DNA from 3 places in the Agrobacterium sp. 22-223-1 genome. Region 2 is predicted to be linked to each of the others. Evidence: riboswitches for the same ligand, from Rfam matches in the RefSeq annotation. Region 2 holds a riboswitch; each other region holds the start of a gene.
The links. Region 2 has a riboswitch for thiamine pyrophosphate ahead of thiB (thiamine ABC transporter substrate binding subunit). Riboswitches for the same ligand answer to the same signal wherever they lie in the genome.
Positions count from the first base shown of each region.

Region 1: linked by a shared signal. The riboswitch ahead of ACQZ60_RS18185 (ABC transporter permease) and the one ahead of thiB (thiamine ABC transporter substrate binding subunit) in region 2 are both predicted to bind thiamine pyrophosphate.
Region 3: linked by a shared signal. The riboswitch ahead of thiC (phosphomethylpyrimidine synthase ThiC) and the one ahead of thiB (thiamine ABC transporter substrate binding subunit) in region 2 are both predicted to bind thiamine pyrophosphate.

Region 1 covers NZ_JBNWCN010000004.1:138,702-145,238, reverse strand. Annotated here, with positions in the region: gene thiD (bifunctional hydroxymethylpyrimidine kinase/phosphomethylpyrimidine kinase) at 182-979, opposite strand; gene thiE (thiamine phosphate synthase) at 976-1,638, opposite strand; gene ACQZ60_RS18195 (hydroxyethylthiazole kinase) at 1,625-2,365, opposite strand; gene ACQZ60_RS18190 (ABC transporter substrate-binding protein) at 2,362-3,312, opposite strand; gene ACQZ60_RS18185 (ABC transporter permease) at 3,309-4,094, opposite strand; TPP riboswitch at 4,219-4,321, opposite strand; gene ACQZ60_RS18180 (pilus assembly protein TadG-related protein) at 4,541-5,830, shown strand; gene ACQZ60_RS18175 (alpha-glucosidase) at 5,856-6,537, opposite strand, start outside.
Region 2 covers NZ_JBNWCN010000006.1:179,255-185,791, forward strand. Annotated here, with positions in the region: gene ACQZ60_RS21815 (M48 family metalloprotease) at 1-21, opposite strand, end outside; gene ACQZ60_RS21820 (ATP-binding cassette domain-containing protein) at 275-991, opposite strand; gene thiP (thiamine/thiamine pyrophosphate ABC transporter permease ThiP) at 988-2,613, opposite strand; gene thiB (thiamine ABC transporter substrate binding subunit) at 2,633-3,646, opposite strand; TPP riboswitch at 3,686-3,796, opposite strand; gene ACQZ60_RS21835 (VOC family protein) at 3,842-4,234, opposite strand; gene ACQZ60_RS21840 (ABC-F family ATP-binding cassette domain-containing protein) at 4,333-6,159, opposite strand; gene ACQZ60_RS21845 (thiamine diphosphokinase) at 6,164-6,537, opposite strand, start outside.
Region 3 covers NZ_JBNWCN010000006.1:20,131-26,667, reverse strand. Annotated here, with positions in the region: gene ACQZ60_RS21125 (beta-mannosidase) at 1-252, opposite strand, end outside; gene ACQZ60_RS21120 (DUF1839 family protein) at 249-1,232, opposite strand; gene ACQZ60_RS21115 (amino acid--[acyl-carrier-protein] ligase) at 1,239-2,147, opposite strand; gene ACQZ60_RS21110 (acyl-CoA dehydrogenase family protein) at 2,152-3,333, opposite strand; gene ACQZ60_RS21105 (acyl carrier protein) at 3,333-3,584, opposite strand; TPP riboswitch at 3,767-3,878, shown strand; gene thiC (phosphomethylpyrimidine synthase ThiC) at 3,974-5,797, shown strand; gene thiO (glycine oxidase ThiO) at 5,799-6,537, shown strand, end outside.

The DNA.
Region 1 (6,537 bases), on a different contig from region 2:
ACATCTCCCCCTCAAGGGGGGAGATCGACAAGCGGCTTGCTCGCCATATTCAGTATGACAGTTTATCGATAGTAAGACGGTTGCAAGGGAACGAGCGAAAGCCCCACCCGATCTCCCCCCTTGAGGGGGAGATGTCCGGCAGGACAGAGGGGGGTAAACCCCAAACTCCGCCCTCTCATCGCTAACCCCACCATCGATAAAAATGATGCACCGGCCCCCGCCCATGCCCGATGGCAAGGCCCCGCCCGGCATCGAGCGCCCCATTCAGATACTCCTTCGCAAGCCCAACCGCCTCCCGCAACTCACTACCCCTCGCCAGATGAGCGGTAATCGCCGCCGCCAATGTGCAGCCGGTGCCGTGGTCGTTGTTCGTCTCGACCCTCGGCGCGGAAAGCGCCTGCATGGTGCCATCCGCAAACAGATAATCCGTGCTCTCAGGCCCGTCGCCATGGCCGCCCTTGATGAGCACGGCTTTCGCGCCCGCCTTCAGGATCAACTCAGCCTGGCGGGCGATCTCCGTCTCCGTCTTCGCCATCGAAGTGCCGGTCAGCAGCGCCGCTTCCGGCAGGTTTGGCGTAACGATGGTCGCGAGCGGCAGCAAGTCGCGCCGCAATGTCTCGATGGCGTCTTCATGCAGCAGACGGTCGCCTGATGTAGCCACCATGACCGGGTCCAGCACCACCGGCTGCGATTGCCGCCGAAGCCGTTCCGCGATGGCGGCGATGGTTTCGATCCGCGAGACCATGCCGATCTTCACCGCATTGACGGCGAGATCGGAGAATACCGCATCCATCTGCGCGACGATGGTGGCGACCGAAATATCCTCCACCGCCGTCACGCCCTTGGTGTTCTGGGCGGTTATGGCGGTGATGACGCTGGCGGCATAGGCGCCGAGCGCGGAGAAGGTCTTGATATCCGCCTGAATACCCGCGCCGCCGCCGCTGTCGGAGCCGGCAATGGTCAATGCAATGGCTGTCATGGCTGTCTCGCTTTCAGCGCCGCGTCAATCCTGGAGCGGAAGTCCTTGGTTGCGCTGGCAATATCGCCCGCGCGGAAAATGGCGGAAATGACCGCCACACCATCCGCGCCGGCGGCAATGACGGGTGGCACACGGGCAAGATCGATGCCGGCGATAGCGCCGACCGGCATATCCGGCTTCCACTCCTTCAGCAGGGCCCGCAGCATGGAAAAACCGTCGATACCCACCGGCTTGTCCGGATTGACCTTTGAAATGGTTTCAAACACGCCGCCGATGCAGGCGTAGTCGACGGGCATGGAGGCCGCTCGTTCGGCATCGGGACGGTTCTTGACGGTGAGGCCGATGATCGCCTTTTCGCCGAGAATACGCCTTGCGGTTTTGGCGTCCATGTCGTCGGCGCCGAGATGCACCCCGTCCGCGCCCGAGGCGAGCGCCACATCCACCCGATCGTTGATGACCAGCGGCACGCCGGTGCCGGCGATGGCCTCGTGAATGGCGCGGGCGTTTTCGATCATCTCGCGCGTCGAGCCGTGCTTGTCGCGATATTGCAGAATGGTCGCGCCGTTCAGTGCGGCCGCCAGAGCAAGCTCCTGCAGCGGCGCAACGTCACTGAGGCTCGCATCAACCAGCGCGTTGAGGCGGTAATCAACCTTGTTCATGCTCTATCCTCGCGTGATTTGTGATGTCCTCACCGGAAATTTCGGAAAGCGCATCCAGAAACGCCGGTTCGAAGGTGCCGGGGCCTCTGGTGTGTTTTGCTGCGAGTTCGGCGGAAACGCCGGTGACGGCAAGGGCGGAGGCCGCCGCAGTCAGGGCGTCCTTTTCCACTGCCATGAAGGCGGCGATGACGCCGCCTGAAAGGCACCCCGTTCCCGTCACCTTCGCCATCCACGGATGACCGTTGACGATCCTGATGCTGCGGGTCGTGTCGCTGAGATGATCCACAGGCCCGGTCTCGATCCTCACCACGCCAGGCACATCGCCGATCAGGCTCATCTCGGCGTGATTGCCACGCACGATCGTCGGGGAAAGTGCGATGAGTTCGCGCGCGAATTCCAGACGCGACGGCGAATAGTCGCAATGCACGGGGTCGACGATCCACGGCTTGCCGGATGCATTGGCGATTTCGATCGCCAGCCGGATGACCTTGCGCCGCTCGGCATCCAGTGTGCCGAGATTGACGGTCAGCGCATCCGCCTTGGTGACAAAACTCTCGATTTCCTCGAGCGAGGTGGTCATGGAGGGAATTCCGCCGACGACGGTGATGCCATCTGCGGTGAATTTCTGCACCACGGTGTTCATCAGGCAATGCACGCGCGGGCGTGTCTGCCGCACCCGCTCCAGAATCTCGGCGGCCTTTGCCGCTGTCGGAAAAGTCGCGGTCATGGCTGCTGCAGCTCCACGGCGATGTCGTCCGCCGCCGGTGCCTGCTTGATCAGCTGCATCTCCTGCATGAAGGCGCCGAAACGGGCGTAGCGCGCGCGGTCGAGTGCAGCCGGGCGCTTGGCGAAGCGCGGCAGCGTGTCGAAGAAAGCCTGCTTGTTCAGCGCATCGTCAAGGTTCGGATAGGCCTTGATGAAAAGCTGCCAGGATTCCTGCGGATGGTTGGTGATGAAGATCGCGGCCTGTTCCACGGCGGAGAGGAAACGCGGCAGGCGGTTGTCTTTTGCGAGATCCCGGTGCGTGACGAAGATCAGCTCGTCATAGGCCGGCACGCCGTGTTCCTCCGGGAAGAAGGAGCGGCCTTCATGTCCCTCTAGCTTCATCTGCGTCAGCTCGAAATTGCGGAAGCCGCCAAGCGTGGCATCCACCTTGCCGGCGATCAGCGACGGCGAGAGCGAGAAGTTGACGTTGATGAGTTCGATATCGTCCTTCGTCAGGCCGTCCTTTTCCAGCATGCGCTTCAGCATCGCATCCTCGAAGCCGGAAACGGAAAAGCCGACCTTCTTGCCCTTCAGGTCTTTCAGGCTCTTGATCGGCCCATCGGCCAGAACGGTGACGGTGTTGAGGGGCGTCTCGACCAGCGTGCCGAAACGCACGAGCGGCAGGCCGGCATCGTGATCGAGATAGAGGTTCGGTTGGTAGTGCACGCCGATATCGGCCTGTTTGGCCGAGACGAGGCGCGGCACGGCGGAGGGGTCTGCGGGCGGAACCAGTTCCACCTCCAGCCCCGCATCGGCAAACAGGCCGCGTTCTTTCGCGATCACCATCGGCGCATGATCGGGGTTCACGAACCACTCGAGCAACACGGTCAGCTTGTCGGCCGCATGCGATTGCATGGGTGAAAGCACGCTTGCTGCCGCGACGACGAGGGAAAGAAGAGTTCGTTTCATGGTGCCGAAAGTCTCCGTAAAGATCTGAAAGGAATGGTGTGTTCTGTTTCCTTGGCCCAGGGGGCCAGATTGGCGGTCGAGAAGTCGACGATGAGCCGCAGCAGCACCGCCATGATGGCGAGAATGGCCATGGCGGCGAACATGGTGTCGGTCTGCATGCGGGCATTGGACTGGATCATCACAAACCCGAGCCCCGCCGATGCGCCCACCCATTCGCCGATGACGGCGCCGAGCGGGGCAAGCGGCGCCGCCACCCTCAGGCCGGAAATGAGCGATGGCAGCGCTAGCGGCACACGCAACCGGGTGAGGATCTGCCAGTGGCTCGCCTCAGTCAGCGAGGCGGCGTCGAGGATGGCGCGATCGGTGCGGTTGAGGCCATCCGTGAAAGCGGAGGCAACGGGGAAGAAGATGATGATCGCCGTCATGACCACTTTCGAAGCCATGCCGAAACCGAACCAGAGGACGAGGATGGGGGCGAGCACGAAGACCGGAAAGGCCTGCAACACCAGAACCATCGGCCAGACGAGGCGGCCGAGGCGCGGGATGGCGGCAATCGTGAACGCGACGAGAATGCCGGCGGCGATGCCTGCCGCAAGCCCGAGCGCCATTTCGCCGAGCGTTACCAGTGCCTGCCCGAACAGGAAGCCGGGCTGGCGCCAGAAAGCGCCGGCAACATCGGCGGGCGACGGCAGGATATAGCGGGGCGGCGAAAACAGCCATGTTCCCGCCTGCCAGAAAACCAGCAGAAGACCGACACCGTTCAGCGCATGGGAGGCACGCATGAGCCGGACCTCAGACGCAGACGCACCGTGTGCGAAGGGCGGAAGGTTTCAGCATCATCATTCGTCTCCAGATGTGACAATCCCGGAGATCAGGCAAAGCGGAGAAGAGAAAGGGCAGCGCCTCTTGGCGCGACAGTTCCGTTCCTACGCCGGCATGACCCGGATCAGGTTCAAGGGTCCGGCTCATCGCCATCTCAGCACCGTTCGGTGCTCCCCTCGGAAGAGTTTGTTTTGTAGGTCAAGTTTCATAAATGTCAACGTCCCGCCGGCGATCCGTCGTCAGGCGTGATCGTGAATGCCTGAACGGGCTTGCGCTGGTGCGCATCTCCCATTGACGTATTAGTTATTGAGGAAATTAGATTTATCGAAAATTAGTTATCTATTGAAACTGCCTTTCAATATTATTCGGCTAACTTTCGCTCCGGGGAAAGGTTCCGGGGGCGAATTTGAAGAACATCTGGCAGGATAAATCGGGAAATTTCGGCATTCTCAGCGCCCTGTTGATGGTGCCGCTGATCGGGGCGGCCGGCGTGGCCCTTGATGTGACGCATGGCATGGCTGTCAAATCGGACCTGCAGATGGCGGCGGATGCTGCGGCGCTTGCTGTGGTTGCCGATACGTCGTCGAGCGTTCAGAAGGCAAAGGAAATGTCGGGCGACGGTGTCATTTCGCTTGGCACTGATGAAGCCTCCGCATTTTTTGAAAGCAATGAGCGGGCCAATCCCGATTATAAGCTCCTGTCTCTTGATGTGTCGGTGATCAAACACGGTAACGCCATCGAATCCTCGGTCAATTTCACGGCATCCGTCGGCACCACGCTTTCACGGATACTCGGAGAGGATCTCATTACCGTTTCGGGCAAGGCGACCGCCAAATACGAGACGGAAACATTCAGCGACTTCTATGTCCTGCTGGATAACACCCCTTCGATGGGCGTTGGCGCGACGCCAACCGACGTTGCTACCATGGTTGCCAATACGAGCGACAAATGTGCTTTCGCTTGTCACATCGTGAAAAACGGGGTGGTCGATACAAACAGCTATTACTACAAAGCCAAAAGCCTCGGGGTTACGACGCGCATCAATGTGGTGGCGCAGGCTACGGCGAGCCTGATGGATACGGCAAAGTCCACGCGGAAAAGCAGCAATCAATATCGCATGGCTGTCTATACCTTCGGAGAGAAGGCGGAAGATACGAAGCTGCTCGAAGTCGTTCCCCTGACCTCTGATCTGGCGACTGCGAAGAAAAAAGCGGGCGAAATCGATCTGATGTCCATTCCCTATCAGGGCTATAATAACGACCAGCAGACCGACTTCGACCGGGCGCTGACCCAGATTGGAGACAGGATCGGCTCTTCGGGCACCGGTGCGAGTTCGGCGAGCCCGGAGAAGATCGTTTTCTTCGTGTCAGACGGCGTCGGCGATAGCTACAAGCCATCCTCCTGTACCAAAAAAACCACCAGCGGCCGCTGTCAGGAACCGATCGATATCAAATATTGCACGAAGCTGAAGGAAAAGGGTTTTCGCATCGCCGTGCTTTATACCACCTATCTGCCGCTGCCGACCAATGGCTGGTACAATAGCTGGATCGCGCCCTTTCAGCCGGAAATCGGTGCACGCATGCAGCAATGCGCTTCGCCGGGCCTGTTCTTCGAAGTCAGCCCGTCGCAGGGCATCAGCGATGCGATGACCGCCCTTTTCAAAAAGGCCATCACATCACCCCGCCTGACGGGGTGATGGCAGTGAGGAACTCGGCTATCGTTCAGCCGATGGTGCGAAGCTGTTCAAACAGCGGACGATGGCTGCTATCGGCAGAATAGAATACCGCCGGCTCGCCGAGCGGCGCGTCGACGGTGGCGTTTTGTCCGCCGGGATAATGCGTGCCGCTCCACAGGTGCACCCATTCACCGTCGCCCGGAAGATAGAGCGAGCGTTGCGTTTCGCCCGCTTTCCAGACCGGTGCGACAAGCATGTCCGCCCCGTAGAGATAGCAGTCCTGAATGGTATAGGTCTGCAGGTCATTCTCGTAGTGCAGGAAGAGCGGACGCTGCACCGGCAGGCCTGTTCTGGCCGCTTCCGCCGAGAGCGATTTCAGATAAGGGGCCAGCGCGACATAGATGGATGTCATGCGGGCGAAATGGGCAAGAACCGCCTCATCCTGATCGATCTGGAGATTGTCGCGCGGCCGATTGCCCTCATGGGTACGCATGACCGGCGTGAAGGCGGCCATCTCCGTCCAGCGCATGATGAGTTCCGCGGTTCTGACATTGCCGAACAGGCTGGTGTAACCGCCAATATCGGAATGGTGATAGGCATTGCCCATGAGGCCGGAGGAGAGCGCCCCGCAGATGACGGTGACCAGACCGTCGTGACGGGAGAAGTCGACCGACTGGTCGCCGCCCCAGATGAGCGGGCAATGGGCCTGCACACCGGTGAAGCCGGCC
Region 2 (6,537 bases):
GAGCCTCCACTGTGCAGTCATGCTATTTCTCATTCTCTATGCCTGCCCCTAACGTTCCTGATCATCCGTTAATTGCAGACCAGAATAACAGATTCGCCCCAACGGGCGATGAATGCCAAAACGGTAAAAACGATCCATCAAGTCCGGAATATTCCTGAAGAACGCAATAATTCCCATCTTTTCTCGGGCAACAACTTGAAACTGGCAAGTGCAAATTAGCGCCATTGAAGTCATCTAAAGCGATTGCCAGCGGCACGCGTCGAAAATAAGGCGATCACCCGTTCAGAAAACTGTCGACCGCCTTCACATTTTGTGTGGCGAAGAAATCTGCGGTCGAACCGGTATAGACAACACGGCCGCGTTCAAGAAACACCACCCGCTGCGCCAGCTTCTTTATGTCTTCGGGATGGTGGGTGACAATAATCACCGTGTTTTTTGTTTCGGCGTGCAAGTCGAGAAGCAGGGAGGTCATGCCCGCCCGCAATCCCGGATCGAGTGCTGCAAAAGGTTCGTCGAGCAACATGACAGGTTTTTTCCTGACCAGCGCGCGCGCCAGCGCCGCCCTCTGTCTTTCTCCACCGGAAAGCGTGCCCGGCAAGCGTTTGTCGAAACCCGCAAGACCGACACGGACGAGGGCCATCTCAATCTCTTGCCGGTCTTCCACCCGCAATTTCAGCCCGGGGCTGACACCGAGAGCGACATTGATGAAGATATCGAGATGGGCGAAAAGATTATTATCCTGAAAGATTGATGAGACCGGTCTTTCCGAAGGATCAAGCGCGGTCATGTCCTGCCCGCCGATCATCACGCGCCCGGAATCCGGTTCCTCGAAACCGGCGACGAGATTGAGAAGCGTGGATTTTCCCGAGCCGGATGCCCCGACAACGGCGGTTATCTGCCCCTTAGGGAACGAACAATCAAGTTCGAAATCCTGTGTTCCAAGCCGTAGCCTGACCTTGTCCAGTTCAACGGCAAAATCATCGCCTGTCATATGCTCGCCCTTGCTGATTGGGACTGCCGTGAAACGCCGCCTGCGGCAAGCAGCAGGCAGACGATGCCGAGAAGGAAGGCATAACCGGCGGCATCATTGGTGCGGTAGCTGCCCATATTGCTATAGACCAGCCACGGCAGGGTGACGAAATTTTCCGAGCCGAACAGGGCAACCGCGCCTAAATCGCCGAGCGACAGGGCCATGGCGAATGAAAACGCCATAGCCAGCGACCGCCACAGAACCGGCAGATCGGCAAACCGCAGCCGCGCGAAACCCTGAAGCCCGAGACTGGCGGAAAGCCGGCCGGTGCGTAAAAAATGACTGGTGAAGGCCGGTTCCAGTACCCGCATGGCAAGCGGCAAAGCCATCAGCATATTGATGAGCCCCACGAGAACGGGTGCGTAGAAGCTGACATCGCCGAAAACCCGCAATAACAGGAACCACCCGCTTCCCAACACGACAGGCGGCACCAAGAGCGCCAGCGAAGACCCTGCCCCCAGCATGGCGGCGAGGAAGCGCAGGGGTTGCCCCGCCTGCCGTCTGGAGCCTATCGCCTGGCGCGCGCCGATGATCGCCATGCAGCAAAGCACGACAAGGGCTGCGGACAGTGCGGCGATTGCAAGACTGGTCACCGCCGCGCGCAGGAAAATCGGCGCGGACAGAAGGCGCGGCAGATCGGCCCTCAAACCTGAGACTGCTATGGCGACAAGCGGCAGGCCGATCAGCAGAACAGCGAACACGATTGCCGCGCCATCCCAGAGGCGGGCACCGATGCCCTTTCCGTCGAAACGGCGAAGGGAACGACCAAGCGAGGGAATTTCCGCTTCAGGCGACGGCAAAAAGGCAAGAAGGCCAAGCAGGATTGCGGTGAGGGCAATTTGCAAAACCGAAAGCGCAATCGCCCGCTGCGGATCGAAATCGAACCGCAGCGCCTGATAGATCGCCACCTCCAGCGTCGTTGCCGCGGGCCCGCCGCCCAACAGAAGAACGAGCGTGAAGCTGGTGGCGCACAGCATGAAGACAAGCCCGGCAATGCCGGGAACGAGACGCGCGACCGCCGGCCATTCGATAAACCGAAAAATCGAAACCGGCCCCATGCCGAGGCTCGCCGCCATGCGCCAATATTCGCCCGGAATGCGCTCCAGCCCGGCCAGCATCAGCCGCACCGAAAGCGGAAGATTGAAAAACACATGGGCAATGAGGATGCCGGACAGGCCGTAAATGCTGAAAGGCTCATCCGCCCCGGCAAAAACGAGTGCCGAATTCAAAACGCCCTGCCTGCCCCAGATGGTGATGATACCGAAGGCGCCGACGATCACCGGCAGACCCATCGGCACCGCCATCAGCCTGATGATCCAGATCCTTCCCGGAAACTCGCGCCGACGGCAAAGCGCCAGCGCCACCGGCAGGCCGAGAACAATGGAAAGAAGGGTGGAAAGCGTTGCCTGATAAAGCGTGAAACGCAGGATGCGCAGCGTATAGGCATCCATGATGCCGGCAGCGGACGCGCCGGCATCAAAAGACAGGAGAGCCGCAACCGCGAGCGCCATGAACAGGAAAACGGCGGCAAAAGCCGCCGTTCCGAAAATGATCGACCGCCGGTAATCGCGACGCAGCATCATGCGCGGGTGTGCCTCTTCCTCAATTCATGCTCATGGCGGCAAGCCATTCATCGATCCATGCCTTGCGGTTCTTCGCCACCTCTTCCGGATCCATCAGGAAAGTCTTCTGCGGCACCACGAGTTTTGAAAACGCCTCCGGCAAGGGCTTGGAGGTCGCCGCGACCGGCATCATCCAGTTGTTTTCCGGAATGGCATCCTGAAAACCGGATGTCAGCGTGAAAGCGAGGAACTGCTTTGCCAGCTCCTTGTGCGGCGCGTTTTTAAGGAGACCGGAAACCTCGATCTGGATGTAATGCCCTTCGGAAAAGGCGGCGGCCTGATAACGATCCGTTTTTTCAGCGACCATGTGATAGGCGGGCGAGGTGGTGTAGGAGAGCACCATCGGCACCTCACCCTTGGTGAAGAGGCCATAGGATTCCGACCAGCCCGGCGTAACGGTGAGAATGCGCTTCCTGAGCTTTTCCCAGGCCTCCGGGGCCTTGTCGCCGTAAACCGATTTCACCCATAGCAGCAGGCCAAGCCCCGGCGTGGAGGTGCGCGGATCCTGAATGACGATTTTCTGCGACGCGTCGCCTTCCACGAGGTCTTTCAGGCTCGCCGGCGGGTTTTTCACCGTCTGCGTATCATAGATGACAGCGAAATGACCGTAATCATAGGGAACGAAAACATCGTCCGTGTAGCCGCCCGGCACCTTGGCCGCCGATGCATCGATGCCGCTGACATCGAACAGACCGGTCTGTTTTGCTTCCGCGACAAGATTGGTGTCGAGACCGACGACGACATCCGCCTTGGACCCCGCCCCTTCAAGCTTCAGACGATTGAGCAGCGCCACGCCATCGGCCACGCCGACGAAATTGACCGTGCAATTGCAAACCTTCTCGAAGGCCTCCTTCACCTTGGGACCGGGACCCCATTCGGAAACGAAGCTCTCATAGGTGTAGACGGTCAGCTCCTGTCTATCCTGTGCGACGGCAAGACCGGGCAGAAACAGCGAGGCGGCAACGAGGGAATTCAGGAAAAGACGACGGCGCACGGGTATCTCCTCAAAAAAACGATAGGGAAATAGCCGCCTGCGTTAAAGCCGTCTAATCCCTCCGCCGGTATGAACCGGATCAGGTTCTTCGGGTTGGCAAGCCTCTCAGCCTTTTGCACCCAAGCGCAAAAGACACCCCGTTAGATCAAGATGATGGTGTAGTCCCGCCGTCCCTGATTGGCAAGATGGCCGAGGTCAGCCCTGTTCCGTCATATGCACCAGTTCCCAGACGTGCCCGTCGGGATCCTGAAAGCTGCCGGCATACATGAAGCCATGGTCCTGAACAGGCTTCCAGCCGCTGCCGCCGGAGGCAAGCGCCGTGGCGATCATCCGGTCGATTTCCTCCCTGCTTCCGGCGGAAAGACAGGTCAGAACCTCGGTGGTTCGCGTCGCGTCGGCAATGTCGCCGTTGATGAAATCGCGGAAACGTCCCTCCTGGAGAAGCATCACGAAGATATTCTCTTCCACGATCATGCAGAGCGTGCGGTCATCCGAATATTCCGGGTTGAAGCTGAAACCGAGAGCAGTGAAGAAGTTCCTTGATGTCTCGATATTCTTGACCGGCAGATTGACGAAAATCATGCGCATTTTCACAACTCCTCCAAACGAACGCCGGCATAGAACGGCAATTCTGCTTTTCTGTCAAAGGCCGAAGGAGGACCGGTCAAACGGGGAACTGATTGCCTTCAGCCCTCCAGTTCCTCGCGCAGCATCTCCAGTTCCAGCCATTCTTCTTCCATGGCCTCCAGCTTGTCGCGCAGCTTTGACATCTCCTGCGCCAGCGTGTTGAAGGCCGCCGGGTCCTTTGTGAAAAGTTCCGGATCGGCCATGCGCTGCTCGCGTTTTGCGATTTCGCCTTGCGCCTTTTCCATCTCCTTCGGAAGATTTTCGAGCGCGAATTTCTGCTTGAAGGAAAGCTTGCCCTTGGCCTTTGAAGGATCCTGCGATGCAGAGGCCGAAGGTGCGGCCTTCGCCTTTTCCTGTTTCTCAGCCTTGCGTTTTTCTTCCGCCGCGCCCTTGCGCTGCGCCATCATGTCCGAGTAGCCACCGGCATATTCGATCCATCGTCCGTCCGGCTCATCCGGATTGACGGGCGCGATGGTGGAGGTGACGGTGCGGTCGAGGAAATCGCGGTCGTGGCTGACGAGGATAACGGTGCCGGAAAAGCCCGCAACGATTTCCTGCAACAGATCGAGCGTTTCGATATCCAGATCGTTGGTCGGCTCGTCGAGGATCAGAAGATTGGTCGGCCGCGCCAGAATGCGCGCCAGAATAAGGCGCGCGCGCTCGCCCCCGGAAAGGTTGCGGATCGGCGTGCGGGCCTGTTCCGGCTGGAACAGAAAGTCTTTCATATAGCCCGTCACATGCTTCAATTCGCCGTTGACCAGCAGATTTTCACCACGACCATCGGTCAGATAATGCGCGAGCGTATCGTTGGGATTGAGATCCTCGCGTTTCTGGTCGAGCGTCGCAATCTCCAGATTGGTGCCGAGCTTCACCGAGCCGCTATCGGGCTCCAGCTGGCCGGTGAGCATCTTCAGAAGCGTGGTTTTACCGGCGCCATTCGGGCCGACGAAACCGATGCAATCGCCGCGATGGACGCGCAGCGAAAACGGCGCGACGATCACGCGCTCGCCATAAGCCTTGGTGATGGCCTCGGCCTCGATAACCAGCTTGCCGGATTCCCGCCCTTCCGTGACGGTCGCCTGCACCGTGCCCTGCGGCCCCTTATGGCCGCGATATTCCGCACGCATGGCCTGAAGCTCGCCGACGCGGCGCATGTTGCGCTTACGCCTTGCGGTCACGCCATAGCGCATCCAGTGTTCTTCGCGCTCGATGGCCTTGCCGAGCTTGTGCTGTTCCAGTTCTTCCTCTTCCAGCACCTTGTCGCGCCATTCCTCGAAATGGGCAAAACCGCGATTGAGACGGCGCGACTGGCCACGATCCAACCAGACGGTCGAGGTCGAGACCTTTTCGAGAAAACGCCGGTCATGCGAAATCAGCACCAGCGCGCTGCGCGTCTGCTGCAACTCGCTTTCAAGCCATTCGATGGTGGGCAAATCGAGATGGTTGGTCGGTTCGTCCAGCATCAGGATATCGGGCTCGGGCGCCATGACGCGGGCAAGGGCCGCACGTCGCGCTTCACCGCCGGAAAGGCTCGTCGGATGTTCCTGTCCGGTGAGGCCAAGATGCTCCAGAAGATAGGTGACGCGATAGGGATCGTCACCGGGTCCGAGCCCCGCTTCGGCATAGGCCTGAACCGTGTCGTAACCGGCAAAATCCGGGGCCTGCTCGAGATAACGGATGGTGGCGGCCGGATGCCGGAAAACCTCACCCGACTGCGCCTCGACCAGGCCCGCGGCGATCTTCATCAGGGTGGACTTGCCGGAACCGTTGCGCCCGACAAGGCAGATGCGGTCGCCCGGTTCCACCTGGAGATTGGCGCCGTCGAGCAGCGGGGTCACGCCGAAGGTCAGCTTGATGTCATCGAGTTTCAAAATAGGGGGTGCCAAGGCGTCAGGCTCCGGTCAGATCATAAGGGCGGGCGAGCACGATGGCTTTTCCGCTTTTCAGCGAGAAATGCACGGGGCCGCCATTCGCGACATTGGAAATAGTGCGGGACGAACCGAAAGCAAGCGCGAAATCCTTCAGCGGATAACGCACATTGCCGATATCGAGCCCCTCAAGGGCGGTAAATCCGGCAACCGAAAACAGCGAGGCGGGCGGCAAATCGATATCCAGCGAACCGGCAAGCAGCGGCCGCGCCTCTTCTTCACCGGAGGTCAGCGTAACGTCGATACCACGTTCGGCGAGCGCCACCGCGTAAAGGAGGTGCTGAAGCGCATGGTCGCTTCTCGCGCCTCCAAGCGCACCGACAAGCACCAGCGAAT
Region 3 (6,537 bases), 160 kb from region 2:
GCGTTCACGCGTATCGGAAATCATCGTCAGCCGATACCAGGCATCCCTGTCATTGAGAGGCGCCGGGGCAAGGCGGTCGAATTTTCCAGCCGCTTCCAGAGCCTGCGCCACGGTGCCGGGAACGGAGACGTGAAGGCTTTCGAGCGATGCGGGAATATCGGACGGCGTCTCACAGGCATCGGCGGACGTCAGCGTCAGCGTCCAGCCTTCGCTCAGCAATTCCTCGCTTTCGCCGGGAAGATAAGTCCTCACGCGGCCTCGCTGGCATCAGTGAGTTTAGTCGAAAGCGCTTCCATCATGCCATCCCACGCATCCGCTGCTGGATCGAGCACGGTGGCCAGTGCATCAAATTTGCGGCGGGTGACGGCGCGGGCGAGCTGGAACTGCACGGTCTTGGCAACCTCGGAAATCTTGAGCGCGTGGTCTCTTGCTTCAGAAAAACCGTCCGCGTCCAGCCATTCGAAGTGACTTGCCGCCAGTTCGAAATTGGCGCCGAGCTGGCGCAGCGTGTTGAAGGCATATTTGTGGAAAAAACCGAAGGGTCGGTCGGCGACCTTTTCCACCTGCGCCGGAAAAACGCCGGCAAAAGCGCGGACAGGGTTGGCGGAGGGCCGTCTGGAAAAATGAAATTTCAGGAGCCGTTCGGCCGTCTTGCGAATATGTGCGGGCGAGGGGCTGCTATCCGCGAATTTTGCAAATTCGGTATAGGGCAGGAAAGGCGGGTCGGTCTCGGCCAGATGATGCTGGAACAGGCCGTCAAAATCTTCGCCTGCAAGATGGAAGAAGCCGGCATTGTGGAAATAGTCGAGTTCACGCTTCGCGAGATCAAGCCGGTTGATGGCGATGGTGGTCTTGCCATGTTCCTTCCGGTAGCCCACCCCATGGGTATCCGGCATATAGAAGCTGTCCATCTCGATCAGGCAGATGCGACCGCGTGCGAGCTGTGCCTCTATGTGGTTTTCCACGCTGTCGAAGATCGCAAGTTCGGTGGCGCGAACGCCATAAAGCGCCTCGAGGTCTTCCAGCGGCACCTTGAAGAAGGTGAACTGGTCACCTTCGAAATCCTGCGTGAGCGTGAAACCGAACATGGCTTCCGGCGACAGACCTTTCGAGGCCAGCACCTCGATCCACAAATCGATGTAGCAATTGGTCTCCGGCCACATTCTCTCGGAGGAATGGAGCGGATGCTGCACATAGTTTCTGGGATCGAGACCGGGAAAAATCTGCCGCATGAATGATCAGCCCCAGAGCGTTTCCACGACCTTCGCAGGCCATTTCTTCACGTCGAGACCATGATGCGCAAACAGCGCCAGCGCGATGCGCTCAAGGCCGAAACCGACGCAGGCGGTATGGGCGACATCGCCATTGTCGAGATTGAGGCCCCATTTCTGGCCGAAGGCATCCTGATGGTAGTTGAAGCTCATGCAGGCCGTCGGGCTGGTCGTGGATGTGACCGGGATCAAGAGTTCGAATTTCAGGTTCTGGTCGCGCTGGTTGTTGGCCAGCATCTTGCCGGCGCGGCCGAAGAAGGGATCGTTGGCGACATCGATGGTGACGTCGAGCCCAACCGCTTTCATCATCTCCACGCCGCGATCCATCCAGGTCTGGCGGAATTCGGTGACGTCGGACTCGGTGCCCATGCAAACATATTCGCGCATGCGGAAAAGCTGCTGGCGGGCCGGGTCCTTGGAAGGTTCATGGCGGAAGCAATAGGACTGGATGTCATAAAGACCGCCGCCGGCAGGTAGTGCGCCGCGCTTGGCAATCGTCGGATAAAGCGGGTAGCAGGCCGCCGGCGTCAGCACGATGTCGGTGGCTTTCTGGTCTTTGGTCCAGTCGCCGCCCTCATCCATGGTTTTCAGCAGGCTGACATGGTCGAGTTCACAGCCGCAGAAGGAATGGACCGTGCCGGCGAGCTGCGGGAAGCTCTTCATATAACCGCTCTTTTCGAAATAGGCGCGGTTGATGCCGGGCGGAAAGCGGATTGCTTCGGCGCCGTCAGCGCCGCCAGTGCGGTCGATCAGCCGCTCGAAGGCGGCAATGACATCCTCGAACTGGCCGCTGCGTCCATAAAGACCGTCCACACCGGTTTCAATCAGCAGGCCTTCTTCGAACAGTCGATCGAGAAACGATGTTTGCATGTCCATGGTCTTATCCCAAGAGGCTGGTGTCCTGCTTGTGAACCAGCAGGAGATTGGCGGAATTGCCGAGAATGCGGTCGTTGGAAATCATCAGGCGGGCGGAATGCGCGTCGCGCAGGTGCCGGCCGAGGCTGTAGGGCGTGCCGTTCTTGTAGCCCATGATGCCGCAGACCAGCATGGCGTGGTCGATGATCTCGAGAATGGTTTCGGAAGAGCAAATCTTCACATTGTTCATGGCGACGGCAAAAGCCATGGACATCAGTTTTTCGGGGTCGCTCTTGGTGTCCTCGTAAGCCTTGATGCCGGCGATGATGTTGGATTTCACGACCTGCAGCTTGGTGGAGACCTCGGCAAGACGGATCGCGCCGGGAGGGGCGGTGCCGGGCGACTTGCGCGCCGCGGCTCTGACGAAAGACTGGGCGCGCAGCACGGCATCCGAGGCGATGCCGTACCAGACGGCGCTCCACAGGAGATGCGAGCTTGCAAGCATGGATTGTGCGGCGATTTCCGCAAAGGGTTTCGGGAATATCTGCGCCGCCGGCGCTTCGCCACGAAACAGGAAGCCGTCCGAGCAGGTGCCGCGCATGCCGAGCGTATCCCACACATGGGTCTTTTCGAGCGTGTACTGGTTTTTCAGGAAGACCGTCATCACCTGATCGGCGGGCGCGGCATCCTTGTGGGCGCGCGAGGTGATGAGGATCGCATCGGCATTGCTGCCATAGGAAATGACGGTGGCGTCCTTTTCCAGCCGGCAGAAATCGCCTTCGACCTCGATTGCACAGATGGAGTTGCGCAGATTGCCGCCAATGCCGCCTTCGGTGGTGGCGGAGCCAAGGAGAAGCTGTTCGCTGGCGATGCGGCTCATGAAGCCGGCATGCCATGCGCTCGTCTCGCCGTGTTCCACCAGGCTGGATGCCTTGATATGGTGCATGGCGAAAATCATCGCGGTTGCCGAACAGGCCTGACCGAGACGGGCGCAGATATCGGCGATTTCCTGTAAGGAAGCGCTTTCGCCGCCCAGCGAAGAGGGGACCTGGATGCCGAGCAGGCGTTCCTGTCGCAAGGCGTCGACGGCTTCCTGTGGGAATCGGCCGGTGACATCCACCTCATCCGCGTGTTTGGCGGCAATTGCCGCGACACGGCCCGCGCGCGCGGACAGCGTTTCATCCTGCGGCGCTACGGTGACGTTCATCAGGCTGCCTCTTTACCATCCAGAATGAGCTTAACGGTGTCTTCAATGGCTCTGATGCTCGCAAAGGACTTGCGGTTCAGCAGATTGTCGGGGAATTCGATATCGAATGCTTCTTCGATGCCGAGCATCAATTGCACCGATGCAAAGGAAGAAAGGCCTGCCGCATAAAGATCGGCTTCATCTGCAATCGTATCGACAGGGGTTGGAAGCTGGCCGAATTTGGCCAGTATTTCACGAATAGTCGCGTTCATTCCGACGTATCTCCCATGAATTTCACATCAGGATGGTTTGTGCTTATCGTTACGTTGCAAACGATAATATTCGCCTAAACCGTTAGGTTAATTACAACTAACGGCAGCATGCGCCATTCCCGCACCTTTGCCAAGCATGGATCGTCGGCCTTGACAAATGTCGGTCGGTGTTTTTTGCTGTGGCCATTCACCAGGGGTGTCCCGTCAAGGGGCTGAGATTCTGCTTTCATGCGCAGTGACCCGTTGAACCTGATCCAGTTCATACTGGCGTAGGGACGGTGCAAAGACCGAAGGTCGGGCGGGCGTATGACGTCGCGTTTCGGCAATTCGGTATTTTCCATCATTCCGGCTCGAACTGGGTCTCCACTGTCAAACTTTGGAGCCTCAAGATGAATATCGCTGCCAAGAATATCCCGCTTGTCGTCACCACCGGGCCGCATGCCGCCTCTACCAAAATTCACAAAGCCGGCATTTTACATCCCCATATCCGCGTGCCGATGCGCGAGATCGCCGTTCATCCGACGGCGGGCGAACCGCCGGTGACGGTTTACGATTCCTCCGGTCCCTATACCGATCCTTCGCATCCCGTTCTGATTGAAAAGGGTCTGCCGCGTCTGCGTCATGACTGGATCGTGGCGCGCGGCGATGTCGAGGCTTATGACGGCCGGCACGTCAAGCCCGAGGACAATGGCTTTGCCACCGGCGAACGCCTGACGCCAGAATTTTCCGTGCGCCACCAGCCGCTCAGAGCCACGGCCGGTAAAGCCGTGACCCAGCTTGCCTATGCGCGGGCAGGTATCATCACACCAGAAATGGAATTCATCGCCATCCGCGAAAATCTCGGGCGCGAGGCGGCCAGGGAAAAGTTGGCGCGCGACGGCGAGAGTTTCGGTGCGCATATCCCGGACTACGTCACGGCGGAATTCGTGCGTCAGGAAGTGGCGGCCGGCCGCGCCATCATCCCCGCCAATATCAATCATTCGGAACTTGAGCCGATGATCATCGGCCGCAATTTTCTCGTCAAGATCAATGCCAATATCGGCAATTCCGCCGTCACCTCCTCCATGGCGGAAGAGGTGGAGAAGATGGTCTGGGCGATCCGCTGGGGTGCGGATACCGTCATGGACCTGTCTACCGGCCGCAACATCCACAATATCCGCGAGTGGATCATCCGCAATTCGCCGGTGCCGATCGGCACGGTGCCGCTTTATCAGGCGCTTGAGAAGGTCAACGGCATTGCCGAAGACCTGAACTGGGAAGTGTTCCGCGATACGCTGATCGAACAGGCGGAGCAGGGTGTGGATTACTTCACCATCCATGCCGGCGTGCGGCTGCATTACATCCCGCTCACCGTCAACCGCGTCACCGGCATCGTCTCGCGCGGCGGGTCGATCATGGCCAAGTGGTGTCTGCATCACCACAAGGAAAGCTTCCTCTATGAGCATTTCGAGGAGATTTGCGACATCTGCCGCGCTTACGACGTCTCCTTCTCGCTGGGCGATGGCCTGCGTCCCGGCTCGATTGCCGACGCGAATGATGCCGCGCAGTTCGCCGAGCTGGAAACGCTGGGCGAGTTGACGCAGATCGCCTGGGCTAAGGATTGCCAGGTGATGATCGAAGGCCCCGGCCATGTGCCGATGCACAAGATCAAGGAAAACATGGACAAGCAGCTGAAGACGTGCGGTGAAGCGCCCTTCTATACGCTTGGACCGCTCACCACCGATATTGCGCCCGGTTACGACCACATCACGTCAGGCATTGGGGCGGCGATGATCGGCTGGTTTGGCACCGCCATGCTTTGCTACGTCACGCCGAAGGAACATCTCGGACTGCCGGATCGTAACGACGTGAAGGTCGGTGTCATCACCTACAAGATCGCCGCGCACGCCGCCGATCTCGCCAAGGGCCATCCGGCAGCGCAGGTGCGGGACGATGCGCTGTCGCGCGCGCGGTTCGAGTTCCGCTGGGAGGATCAGTTCAACCTGTCGCTGGACCCGGATACGGCGCGCTCCTTCCATGACGAGACCTTGCCGAAGGAAGCGCACAAGGTCGCGCATTTCTGCTCCATGTGCGGGCCGAAATTCTGCTCGATGCGGATTTCTCACGATATCCGCGCCGAGGCGCAGAAGGAGGGGCTGGAGGCCATGGCCGCACGTTTCAAGGAAGGCGGCGAGCTTTACATGCCGCTCGCGACGCCTGCGGATGCCGAATAACATGCGCGTGCTTGTCAAGGGAACGGGGGTCGCCGGTTTGACGGCGGCCTTCGAACTGGTGCGGACCGGCGTTACCGTCGATATTTGCGAGCGCAATGCCGAACCCTCTCGCGGCGCATCCTGGTATGCGGGTGGCATGCTGGCGCCCTGGTGTGAGCGTGAAAGCGGTGAAGAGCCGGTTCTGACGCTCGGGCAGGCGGCGCTCGACTGGTGGGATGAAGCGACACCCGGCCTTGTCGTGCGGCACGGTACGCTGGTCGTTGCGCCGGCCCGCGATAAGGCGGAGCTTTCGCGTTTCGCATCGCGAACCGACGGTTATCGCTGGGTGGATGAGGGCGAAATCGCCGCGCTGGAGCCAGATCTTGCCGGGCGGTTTCGCTCAGGGCTTTATTTTCCGGGTGAGGGGCATCTCGATCCGCGTCTTGCACTGAAATCGCTGCATGAACGGCTTTGCACCATGGGTGTGCAGTTCCATATGGGTATCCCGCTGGATGAAGAGCCGTTCGACCGGGTGGTGGATTGCACTGGTGCTGCGGCAATCGGCGGGATTTCCGATCTTCGCGGTGTGCGGGGAGAGATGCTCTATCTCGCCACGCGGGAGGTTTCCCTGTCTCGTCCCGTCCGGCTGCTGCATCCGCGCATTCCGCTCTACATCGTGCCGCGCGAGCCCTGCCGTTTCATGGTGGGCGCGACGATGATCGAGACGGAAGATGCGGGCGCCATTTCCGCCCGCTCGATGA